One region of the Klebsiella sp. B345 genome, then DNA from elsewhere that is predicted to be linked to it. Evidence: predicted binding sites of a transcription regulator. Region 1 holds the regulator's gene; each other region holds the start of a gene.
What was found. Region 1 encodes LexA, which represses DNA repair genes until DNA is damaged. Its sites were predicted from a motif close to TNCTGTATGTACATACAGNA; they were not measured.
Positions count from the first base shown of each region.

Region 2: the regulator LexA is predicted to act here: its motif matches at 1,285-1,304, upstream of rmuC (DNA recombination protein RmuC).
Region 3: the regulator LexA is predicted to act here: its motif matches at 1,684-1,703, upstream of sbmC (DNA gyrase inhibitor SbmC).
Region 4: the regulator LexA is predicted to act here: its motif matches at 1,586-1,605, upstream of sulA (SOS-induced cell division inhibitor SulA).

Region 1 is NZ_CP180443.1:3,284,586-3,287,749, forward strand. It holds gene plsB (glycerol-3-phosphate 1-O-acyltransferase PlsB) at 1-1,040, opposite strand, end outside; gene ACMYSO_RS15435 (diacylglycerol kinase) at 1,170-1,538, shown strand; gene lexA (transcriptional repressor LexA) at 1,677-2,285, shown strand; gene dinF (MATE family efflux transporter DinF) at 2,354-3,164, shown strand, end outside.
Region 2 is NZ_CP180443.1:3,177,689-3,180,852, reverse strand. It holds gene rmuC (DNA recombination protein RmuC) at 1-1,241, opposite strand, end outside; gene udp (uridine phosphorylase) at 1,381-2,142, opposite strand; gene ACMYSO_RS14950 (dienelactone hydrolase family protein) at 2,535-3,164, shown strand, end outside.
Region 3 is NZ_CP180443.1:1,198,480-1,201,643, forward strand. It holds gene ACMYSO_RS05655 (FUSC family protein) at 25-1,083, opposite strand; gene sbmC (DNA gyrase inhibitor SbmC) at 1,189-1,662, opposite strand; gene dacD (serine-type D-Ala-D-Ala carboxypeptidase DacD) at 1,797-2,963, opposite strand; gene sbcB (exodeoxyribonuclease I) at 3,144-3,164, shown strand, end outside.
Region 4 is NZ_CP180443.1:4,792,300-4,795,463, reverse strand. It holds gene yccS (YccS family putative transporter) at 1-548, shown strand, start outside; gene ACMYSO_RS22440 (TfoX/Sxy family DNA transformation protein) at 536-1,159, opposite strand; gene sulA (SOS-induced cell division inhibitor SulA) at 1,626-2,135, shown strand; gene ompA (porin OmpA) at 2,488-3,164, shown strand, end outside.

The sequences.
Region 1 (3,164 bases):
CCACGACGGAAAATCGGACCAGCTGGCCAGAAGTTCAGGTTGATACCGGCGGCGATATGCGGCGGCACCAGACCCTGGTGATAGAGCACGTAGGAGAGCAGCAGATAGTCCATATGGCTACGGTGGCACGGCACGTAGACAATTTCGTGCCCTTCATGGGCCAGTTGACGTACGCGCTCGGCGTTATGGACATTGATCCCCTGATACAGACGGTTCCAGGTAAACCCGAGCACGCGGTCGGTCAGGCGAATCATCTCGTAGGAGAAGTTAGCCGCGATCTCTTCCATCAGCGCGACGGCGTTCTGCTGTGCTTTCTCGTGGGAGATTTTCTTGCTGCGCGCTTCATCTTCCACCGCGCGGGCGATGGCTTTGGAGGCCAGCAGCTTGTTGAACAGGTCCTGGCGCGCGGGCAGACGCGGGCCGACGGCCGCCAGACGCTGACGGGCGAAGTGCATACGTGCGACACGCGCCAGTTTCTGGGCGATAATTTTATCGGTACCGTGTTCAGTAGCCATTCTGCGCAGCGACACCGGCGGGGAGAAGCGGACAAAACTGTCACGTCCCAACCACAGCACGGCGAAGAACTTCTGAATGCCGTTCAGCATACGCAGCGGCGGGTTCACTTCGCCTTTCTCACGTCCTGGCGCGCGGCCGAACATCACCGACACCGGCACCATTTGCACGTCCAGGTCAGGATGGTTACGGTGCAGGTCCAGGTAGTCGTGGAACAGCTTGATGGACTCTTCTTTCGGCGTGTAATAGGTGAAAACACGCGGGCCGCCGTGGATAAAGACGTAGCGCGGCAGCAGAGCGCCGTCGATTTCCAGCGGTTCGAGCGGGTCTGGTAAATCATGCTCGAGGCACTGGGCGCGCAGCGTCAGCAGGTCTGCCTTCGAGTTATAAGGCAGGACATACATAATAGGACGCGAGGTATCCAGCCCTAATTCCTGAGCAGGTTCTGCGGGAATAGACTTGCTTTTTACCAGCACCCGTAATGGTAAATTCAGTAATTTATAGTAAATTCGTTGCCAGCCGGACATAAACGATGTGAAGCCTCTGGTTAATCATGCAAATGCGCGGCAAGAATAACAGAAAGCGCGCAAAATTTCCGTTGCCACACGGCAAACGCGTACACTCATTGACGTCATTTACATAAAAAGGTTCTTTTGATGGCCAATAATACCACTGGGTTAACCCGAATTATTAAAGCGGCAGGTTATTCCTGGAAAGGGTTCCGTGCGGCATGGATAAATGAGGCCGCCTTTCGTCAGGAAGGCGTCGCCGCCATTATTGCCGTGGCGATCGCCTGCTGGCTGGACGTTGACGCTATCACCCGTGTGCTGCTGATAGGCTCGGTCCTGATAGTGATGATAGTCGAAATTATTAATAGCGCGATTGAGGCGGTGGTAGACCGTATTGGCCCGGAACACCACGAACTGTCAGGGCGTGCGAAAGATATGGGGTCCGCGGCGGTACTGCTGGCCATCGCGATCGCGCTGATCACCTGGGGGCTTTTGCTGTGGGCGCATTACCATTAATTCGCCGTCAGCTGTGATGGGTGAGCAGCTGTGTAAAAAATGGAAGGTAGCTCCTGATTTTTGTGTGAAATTTGATTCCAAAATCACCGTTAACTGTATATACTCACAGCATAACTGTATATACACCCAGGGGGCGGGATGAAAGCGTTAACGACCAGGCAGCAAGAGGTGTTTGATCTCATTCGGGATCATATCAGCCAGACGGGCATGCCGCCGACGCGTGCGGAAATTGCTCAGCGCTTGGGGTTCCGTTCTCCAAACGCGGCGGAAGAGCACCTGAAAGCGCTGGCGCGTAAAGGCGCAATTGAGATTATCTCTGGTGCCTCCCGCGGTATTCGTCTGCTGACGGAAGAAGAACCCGGTCTGCCGTTAATCGGCCGCGTGGCCGCCGGTGAGCCGCTGCTGGCTCAGCAGCATATCGAAGGCCATTTCCAGGTGGACCCGGCGATGTTCAAGCCGAATGCTGATTTCCTGCTGCGTGTTAGCGGTATGTCGATGAAAGACATCGGTATCCTGGACGGCGATCTGCTGGCTGTGCATAAAACACAGGATGTGCGTAACGGCCAGGTTGTCGTAGCGCGTATCGACGAAGAAGTGACGGTTAAACGCCTTAAAAAGCAGGGTAACATCGTCGAACTCCTGCCAGAAAACAGCGAATTTTCGCCGATCGTGGTGAATCTGCGCGAACAAAATTTCACTATCGAAGGGCTGGCCGTTGGCGTGATCCGCAACGGAGAGTGGCTGTAACACCTTCACCACGCAGCATCGTCTGATGGATGATGCTGCGCTGTCTTCTCTTAGTCAGGCTCTTTCCTATGCTCTTTCACGCCGCTGATAAAGCCCTGTGGCGCCTGGCGCTACCCATGATTTTCTCCAATATCACCGTCCCGCTGCTGGGGCTGGTTGATACCGCCGTTATCGGCCACCTCGACAGCCCGGTTTATCTCGGCGGCGTTGCGGTGGGTGCCACGGCCACCAGTTTCCTTTTCATGCTGCTGCTTTTCCTGCGGATGAGCACCACCGGTCTGACGGCTCAGGCCTTTGGCGCAAAAGACCCTCTCCGTCTGGCGCGGGCGCTGGTGCAGCCGCTGGGACTGGCTTTAGGGGCCGGTCTGCTGATTGTCCTGTTCCGGGCACCGCTGATTGACCTGGCGTTGCATATCGTTGGCGGCAATGAGGCGGTACTGGAACAGGCGCAACGCTTCCTGGATATTCGCTGGCTGAGCGCGCCGGCCTCGCTGGCAAATCTGGTGCTGCTTGGCTGGCTGCTGGGCGTGCAGTATGCCCGCGCACCGGTGATCCTGCTGGTGGTCGGCAACCTCTTGAATATTGTCCTCGACCTTTGGTTGGTGATGGGCCTGCACATGAACGTACAGGGGGCTGCGCTGGCGACGGTGACCGCTGAATACGTCACCTTTATCATCGGGCTATTGATGGCAAGGCACGTGCTGGTGCTGCGTGGTGTGTCATTCAGCATGCTGAAGAATGCCTGGCGTGGGGATGTGCGGCGACTGCTGGCATTAAACCGCGATATTATGCTGCGCTCCCTACTGCTGCAGCTGTGCTTCGGGGCGGTGACCGTTTTCGGGGCCCGTCTCGGGGGCGATATCGTCGCCGTTAATGCCC
Region 2 (3,164 bases), 110 kb from region 1:
CCGGAGGCCAGCTTTTTCATCGCCTGGCGATAGTTATCCTGCGCTTTGTCGAGGCTCTGCCCGATGGCCGACATATCGTCGACGAACAGCCGCATTTTGTCGTACAGGCGCCCTGCACGCTCGGCGATTTTCTGCGCATTGCGGCTCTGGTGTTCATAGCGCCAGAGGTTGGCAATCGTGCGCAGCGCCACCAGCAGCGTGGTCGGGCTGACCAGCATGATATTGTGCTTCAGCGCTTCGGTGATCAGTTCAGGTTGACGGTCTATCGCCAGCAGGAACGCCGGCTCAACGGGGATAAACATCAGGACATAATCGAGCGAACGCAGGCCCGGCAGCTGTTGATAGTCTTTGCGCCCCAGCAGACGAATATGGTTACGCACCGAGGCGATATGTTCCTGCAGCGCCGCCTCACGAGTGTAATCATCTTCGGCATTGAAATAGCGCTCGTAGGCGACAAGGGTCATTTTGGCGTCAATGACCACATCTTTCCCCTGCGGCAGACGGACGATCACATCAGGCTGCATGCGCGCACGGCCTTCCGTTTCGATGCTCACCTGGGTCTGATACTCGTAGCCTTCGCGCAACCCGGAAGCCTCCAGTACGCGGGTTAACACCACTTCCCCCCAGTTACCCTGGGTTTTGTTATCCCCTTTGAGCGCCCGGGTCAGGTTCAGCGCTTCCTGAGCCATCTGGGCATTCAGCTGCTGCAGGTTGCGAATTTCATGTGCCAGGGTATGCCGCTCACGCGCCTCCTGACCAAAACTGTCCTGCACCTGGCGGCGGAAACCGTCCAGCTGTTCACGCAACGGTGTCAGCAGGCCGTGCAGGCTCTGGCGGTTCTGTTCATCCACGCGGCGGTTGCTGTGCTCAAAAATACGGTTTGCCAGGTTTTCAAACTGCTCGCTCAGGCGCTGCTCGCTGTTGACCATCTGGCGGATTTTATCTTCCGCGTGCATGCGGGTGGATTCAAGGCGAGTGGTAACTTCACGGAGGTCGGCCTCTAGCGAGGTGTTGATTTCACGCAGGCTGCGCAGCTCGTTGTTCAGCAGTTCGCACTCATCGCGCCAGTGGGCCTCCTGCACCAGTTGCTGGCGTGCAGCACTGAGTTCGATATCCAGCTCACGACGCTCTTCGATCAGATCGGCACGGATTTGGTCGGCTCTGGCTTTGGTCGCCAGCCATCCAGCAACCAGCCCGACGGCCAGCGCCACGATGGCACTTATCATAATCGAGATATCCACAACGCCCCCTGCGGCAACGACTTACGGCACAAAAATAGAATTGTGCTGTACAAACGTCCAGTTTAAAAGAAATTTCCTGCGAGGCGCTGCGCAAAAAAGAAAGGCCGGAAGATCCGGCCTGATATTAAGAGAGGGGAAACTACAGCAGGCGGCGAGCCGCTTCCACCACGATTTTTACCGCGTGGCTTTCGGTTTTCTTCATGGTTTCGGCATTCGGAATTTCCTGCTGGGTACGGTTCACGATAACCCCAGCCACCATCCCGGCACGCAGCCCCTGGCTGGCGCACATGGTCAGCAGCGTCGCCGATTCCATTTCGTAGTTCATCACGCCCATTGACTGCCACTCTTCCATCGAGCCTTTGAAGCGGTTGACGACGCGACCAGAGAAAGTGTCGTAACGCTCCTGGCCCGGGTAGAAGGTGTCAGATGATGCCGTCACGCCAATATGCGTGGTCGCGCCGATTGATTTCGCCGCGTCAACCAGCGCGGTGGTGCACGCAAAGTCAGCCACCGCCGGGTATTCCATTGGTGCAAAGTGCAGGCTCGCGCCGTCAAGGCGCACGGATGCCGTAGTCACCAGCACGTCGCCAACATTGATGTGCGGCTGGATTGCACCGGTGGTGCCAATACGCAGGAAAGTACGAACCCCCAGCTGAGCCAGTTCTTCAACGGCGATGGAGGTGGACGGGCCACCGATACCGGTGGAGCATACGATGACCGGCTTGCCATCGAGCTCGGCACGCCAGGAGGTAAATTCGCGATGAGATGCCAGCTTGACCGGCTTATCCATCAGCGCGGCGATCTTTTCCACACGCTCCGGATCGCCAGGGACGATAGCCAGCGTAGCCCCTTGTAAATCGTTTTTGGTGAGGCCGAGATGAAAAACATCAGACTTAGACATAAAAAACTCCTCTGTGGGTCGAATTATCAGCAGAAGCAAAACGGTACTTTACAGAAGCTATCTGCATAGTTTTGTGATGCCAATCACTACAGATGAAAATCATTGCAATGATTTTCCATTAAAAAGTGATAAACATCACATTAACAAGTTATATTCACCGTGCCTGAACAAAAGATAGCCTGTTTAAGGCAGTGTGATTGGTTAACGTCTGGTCGATAACGTCTATACCCGTCATGCTTCAAGCTGCAAAGGTGTTGGCTGCCCCCGCGCACCCCAGTCACTTACCTGTGTAAGCTCCTGGGGATTTACGGCCTTGCCGCCTTTATGCAACTTGCCGTATTTAGGGTCTATAGTTATCGGTGCGCTAATAATTAAAGGGTACGGAGAATACCATGACCACAACCAAGCAACCTGGCTTTGCGCCTGCAGCCACGCCGCACGCTTCTACCGCTGTTCATACCTCAGAGGAGAGCATTATCACCGGCGAAACATCGATCCCGACTCAGGGAGAGAATATGCCGGCGTACCACGCTCGTCCGAAAAACGTTGATGGCCTACTACCGGTCGTTATCGTTGTGCAGGAAATTTTCGGCGTTCATGAACATATCCGCGACATTTGCCGCCGCCTGGCACAGGAAGGATATCTGGCGATCGCACCAGAACTCTACTTCCGCCAGGGCGATCCCAATGATTACACCGATATCCCCACGCTGTTCCAGGAACTGGTCAGCAAAGTGCCAGATGCTCAGGTACTGGCAGATCTCGACCATGTTGCCAGCTGGGCCGCGCGTCACGAGGGCGATGCCCATCGGCTGTTGATTACCGGTTTCTGCTGGGGTGGTCGTATCACCTGGTTGTATGCTGCACACAATCCGCAGCTGAAAGCGGCGGTGGCCTGGTACGGGAAACTGGTGGGCCAGAAAACCCTGAACACGCCAAATTATCCGGTGGATATCGCGGTCGATCTCAACGCGCCGGTTCTGGGCCTGTACGGCGCTAAAGATGCCAGCATTCCGCAGGAT
Region 3 (3,164 bases), 2.1 Mb from region 1:
GGGCAAATTGCGTGCATCTGGCTTTTATTTACGCAGCGCCCGACAGATTAAATTCGACAGCAGCTCAAGCTGACGCGCCAGTTCGATGCTCAGCCAGACGTAGCCATGGATGGGGGTTTCCGACAGGTTTTCCCCCTGATGCTCGTTCATCAGCTGGCGCAGTTCAGCCACAACCTCGTTGAGTTTTTCAGTGTTGGCGCGAATGGGCTGCGGATTACCCTCATACAAGGCATGCGCAATGGTCAGCAGGGTTTGCTGGGTCATCTGTTGGGTTTCGCGCAGCGTATGGGCGTTGAGCATCACAAAGTGGCCGGGACGGGAAATCCAGTAGGCGTTGACCTGCAGTTCAAGCATGCAAACCAGATTACGGCTGACGGTCTGAATCGCCTCGAAAATGGCTTTCTGGATATGGGTCTCTTTGCTGGCAGGGGTGATCAGGCCGCGCATCTTGACCACATCGTTCAGCACCTTCTGCAAGTGCTTCTCCAGACGCGGTCGTTCCACCAGGTTGGGGGAAAAACCAGCCTGATAAAGACGGTTGAAGGCGGTGACATAGTTGGCCATTTGGATGCGCCAGTGCAGAAACGCCCGCTGTGGCCAGATGCCGGTGAACAACATCGCCAGCAAAGAGCCAAAGATAACATCGCCGCTTCGCCAGAGCGCGGTATGCATATCGCCGGGTGGCGCCCCAACCACCACCGACAGCGTAATGCCGATAAGCAGCGCCTGATAGGGCTTTTTGCCCAGCGCCAGCCAGCCGCAAAGGAACATCGCCAGACCACACCACAACACCATAATAGGTAAGGAGATCAGTTCAAGCTTGAGCGCCACCAGCCCCAGTGCCGAGCCTAAAATGGTGCCGCCGATACGTTCAAAAGCACGCGGTACCACGTTGCCCCAGAAAGAAATCGGCCCCATCACTACCACCAGGGTAATCAGCGGCCAGGTACCTTCCGGTACATTCAGCAGACGGACCAGCAAAAAAGTGAGGACAAAGGCCAGGGCAATTCGAATACCATGCACCACGCGATAATGGCGATACAGACGAATTTCAAAAGGCTTGAGTGACTTATCAGCGCGCACAACGCTCTCCAGCAAGAAAGCAGGTAGCAAAGGCCAATTGTAACTGCTTTTTCACTATAAGCAGCACGCCGCTCAAAAAAACCTTTTCACCGGGGGATTATCAGGTTACTTCCCGACCGGCGTCACCGCGACATACATCTCAATGTCCCAGTAGCCGTCCTGATTGCCATCGTTCAGATAAAGCTCGAAGCACGGCTTTGCCGCAATATGATACGCCTTGTCCTGCATCAGGCTGTTGAAGAAGGCCAGCCACGGCGTGGAGAAGTCATGATTTTCCACCCGTGCACGGGCGAAAGCATACTCTCCGCCGGCTATCTGAGTGAGAATTACCCCTTCGCTGCCGGGCGGGATAATATAATTTTCCGCTACGGTAACGACCGTATCGCAGCGCAGTTTCTCGGGCGGCACCTGGTCTGGGTTATCGTAATAAACGGCCACCCACTCCTGCGCTGGCACCTGATGGTTTGTAACCCACGCCATCAGCTGTTCGAAACCCTGTTTAACGGTCTGCTCCCAGGGCCCCACCAGATGAAAACCGGCGATGTTACGCTTGTTGACGGACTTAACGTGATATTCCATGCTGCCTCCATTATTGATAACAACTGTATAAATATACATGAATTGTAACCAGGCGATGAAGATCAGTATGTGAGTTGATTCGCAGAGTTGCCGTAATATTATCCAAAAAAAATGCCCCGAACGGGGCATAAAGATTACAAGCCGTGGTGCAGATAATCACTCAATCGCGAGAAGAATCCGCCCTTGCCGACGCTTTCCAGGGTGACCAACGGCCAGTGGGCTACCACTTTGTCACCATCGTACAGTGAAATCTCCCCCACCCGCTGATTGGCGGCAATCGGTGCTTCGAGATCTTTCTTATCCAGCACATATTTCGCTTTGATGCGTGACACTTCCGACTTCGGCAGCGCTAACCAGAAATCCTGATCGGTACCCAGCTCAATGTGATCTTTATCGCCGTACCAGATCTGCTCGCTGCCGACTTTTTTGCCCTTTTGCAGCACCTGGACGGTATCGAAATTTTGCTGACCCCAGTGCAGCAGTTTTGCCGCCTGCTGCTCGCGCCCTTTCGGGCTGTCGGCGCCCATCACCACGGCAATAAGACGACGCTGACCGTCGACCGCAGAGGCAATCAGGTTAAAGCCGGCGCCAGAGGTGTGCCCGGTTTTCAGGCCATCGACATTCATCGTTTTATCCCACAGCAGCCCGTTACGGTTCTGCTGGGTGATGCCATTCCATGTCAGGCTTTTTTGACTGTACATATGGTAGACGTCAGGTTCGCCGTGAATGATCGCCCGTGACAGTACCGCCAGATCGTATGCGGAACTGTGCTGACCCGGCGCATCAAGACCATGCACGGTTTCAAAATGAGTATCCTGCAGATGCAGCTTTTCAACATAGCTGTTCATCAAGGCGACGAATTGTGGCTGGCCGCCGGCCACATAATCCGCCAGAGCCACGCAGGCGTCGTTACCGGAATCGACAATAAGTCCACGACTTAAATCGCGCACGCTGACCCGATCACCTTGCTTCAGGAACATCAGCGATGAGCCGTCAAATACCGGGTTGCCTTTAGCCCAGGCATCGCGGCCGACGGTGACGATATCGTCAAAGGTGATACGGTGGCTGTCGATGGCACGATCGACCACATAGCCGGTCATTAATTTCGTCAGACTGGCAGGGTTACGCTGCTGGTGCTCATTGCCCGCAGTCAGTATCTGCCCGGTGGTATAATCCATAAGTACCCAGGAACCAGCCTGAATCGACGGTGGCGCCACGGTAGCGGGGAAATCAGTAGCAGCAAATGCGCAAGAAACGCTCGAAGCGAGCAAAGTTACAGCAATAAAAAAACGGCCTTTCAACGGCATATCCTCTAGATTGGCAGACTCGCCGTCCTTTTTACGGAAGTTCTTCTTTCAAATCAGGGTTTAATTGCAAGAAAATATGACACGGTAAAAGTCTGCCGCGGCCAACGCCCTTCTGATGCCCAGGCAAATCGTTTACCATAACGGATGCACGCCACCATGGATAATGAACAGACTATGCAAGATAGCGCCAATCAG
Region 4 (3,164 bases), 1.5 Mb from region 1:
TCTGGCCTGACTGGAAGTTTCGTAATCTGCCGCGCGTGCTGGATCAAGCGATCAATGCCAACTGCCGCTACCTGGATGCGATTCTTGAGCAGTACCACCAGGGACGCGATAATCGTCTGGCATATCGCGTCGCGCGTCGCGATGCCCATAGCCGGGATGGCGAACTTGCCTCAGTGGTCTCGAACCTGTCTACGGAGCCTCGGGCTAATGCCGCACTGCGCGAAACCGCATTCCGTCTGCTATGCCTGAATCATACGTTTACCAGCTATATTTCCGCCCTGGGCGCGCACCGGGAGAAACTCACTACACCAGATATTCTGGCGCTGCTTGATGATGCCGTTTGTTATGTCGATGATGCGCTGCACCACAGGCCATCCGACGAACATCGGGTGCAGCAGGCGCTCAATAGTTTGCAGACCCGGATCCAGCATCTCGAGCCCCAGCCTGATAGTAAAGAACCGCTGGTGCTCCAGCAAATTGGCCTGCTACTGGCGCTGTTACCGGAAATATGCCGCTTACAAAAACAGGTTGCGATTCAACCGGAGTAGCCATCAATATCACGGTGCTGGCCGCCAGCCCATTCTGCAAGCTCCCGCCGACATTGCACCGGGAGCGCTGCAGCATGCACACCCACAATCGCGCCCTCTAATGCATAGAGAATATTCAGTGAGAGTGCTTTATTAGATTCCCGCAATTTTAACCATACGTTTTTTGCACCCACATGACGCAATGTTTGTTCATCTGTTACCCCTACATGAATGAGCATTAGCTCCATATGAAAACTCATATTTGGCAGGTCTTTCAGACGTCCTGAAGCACGTTGCTGGTTTTTTTCGTTTTGCGCGGTATGTAATGAAAACTCTGAGAGTTTGAACAGCATTTCACTATCACACCAAAGCGCTTCATCAACTTGATAATATTTTAATAAAATCGGGCGGCCGCTTTTTTTCATAACCAGAAGCGGTGCAGCATGCTCAATGCGGTAAGCTGCGCTTTGCTCGCACACTTTTAGGTAAACCTCCCCCTCCGCCACCATGGCAAATACGGTATTATCTATTGCCAGACTATAGCCGCCAAATAGCGGTCGACAACGTATTTTCCCTAATGATGATAAGCACTCTTGAAATTGATGAAACCGTTGAGATGGCATTTTCTTCATGATTATTCCTTTGTTAATCATGTGAGCAGAATTTATTTTTTAACAGATCCGTTAATAATAGAAAATAAGTAACTTCTTTTATTTCGGCAAGATGATTTTTACACTCATCTCAATTAACACATCGTTTTGCGAGATGCTTTCAGAAATTTATCCTCGAACATATGAAATACCGTGCAATAGAATGCAGAAAGCGTCCTTATGGCTGGTGACCGAAATAAGCTGGCTACGGTACGATTGTGGTGAACGCGCGGTACGGTTAAGAAGGACAACCTGCACATGACCTGCACATGACAATCTGCTGCGCACAAAAAAGTTTGCCTTCCTCCCTCCACAGCCTGCACGGGCTGGCAGAGATTGCACCAGGAAGATGTACATTTTTCAACCAGAAAAATGATGAATGAGGTTGATCTTTTCCCCTGGTCGATATACTGTACATTCATACAGTAACTCACAGGCGGGATAGACTATGTTCACTTCAGCTTACGCAAACCGTTCATCACTGACTTCTGCTTCCGTACGTCGCCACTCGCAAGACGTCACCGAACAACCAGCCAGCGGGCTGATTAGTGAAATTGTCTATCGCGAGGATCAACCTATGATGACACAGCTACTCCTGCTACCTTTATTACAGCAGTTGGGACAGCAGTCACGTTGGCAGCTCTGGCTAACGCCGAAACAGAAACTGAGCCGCGAGTGGGTGCAGTCTGCTGGTTTACCATTAACCAAGGTGATGCAGATCAGCCAGCTGTCTCCATGCAACACCTTAGAATCAATGATCCGCGCGCTCCGTACCGGCAATTACAGTGTTGTTATTGGCTGGTTGTCAGATGAACTTACTGCTGACGAGCACGAACGCCTGGTCATCGCAGCAGAGGAAGGTCATGCCATGGGCTTCATCATGCGCCCTGTTGGGAATATGAACCAGGGTGGGAGACAACTCAGCGGCCTAAAAATTCACTCTAATTTGTATCATTAAGCTAAATTAGGATGAATCCTAGAATTTTTTTTGATCGCACCAATTCCACATTCTGAAAATGGTCATTTTTGTCGAAACGCCTGTCTGATGCGGTTTCGCAGCTTTTTTTGCCGAACGAAAATCAACCATATTTGTTAAATAATGTGTATACAACCCTTTTTTTTCATATGCCTGACGGAGTTCACACTTGTAAGTTTCGAACTAAGTTGTAGACTTTACATCGCCAGGGGTGATCGGCTTACGCTGCATGTATCAGCATAGTTAACAACAAGTCACGCCCCGGGTGAAGGATTTAACCGTGAGGTCTTTTGTACCTTCATGGCGAATTTTGGATGATAATGAGGCGCAAAAAATGAAAAAGACAGCTATCGCGATTGCAGTGGCACTGGCTGGCTTCGCTACCGTAGCGCAGGCCGCACCGAAAGATAACACCTGGTATGCAGGTGGTAAACTGGGTTGGTCCCAGTATCACGATACCGGTTTCTACGGTAACGGTTTCCAGAACAACAACGGTCCTACCCATAACAGCCAGCTTGGTGCTGGTGCGTTCGGTGGTTACCAGGTTAACCCGTACCTTGGTTTTGAAATGGGTTACGACTGGCTGGGTCGCGTTGCATACAAAGGCAGCGTAGACAACGGCGCATTCAAAGCTCAAGGCGTTCAGCTGACCGCTAAACTGGGTTACCCGATCACTGACGATCTGGATATCTATACCCGTCTGGGTGGTATGGTTTGGCGTGCAGACGCTGATGGCAACTACGGTTCTACCGGCGTTTCCCGCAGCGAACACGACACTGGCGTATCCCCAGTATTTGCTGGTGGTTTAGAGTGGGCTGTTACTCGTGACATCGCTACTCGTCTGGAATACCAGTGGGTTAACAACATCGGTGATGCAGGTACCGTTGGCGCGCGTCCGGATAACGGCATGCTGAGCCTGGGTGTTTCCTACCGTTTCGGTCAGGACGAAGCAGCTCCAGTTGTAGCTCCGGCTCCGGCTCCGGCTCCAGAAGTAACTACCAAGCACTTCAC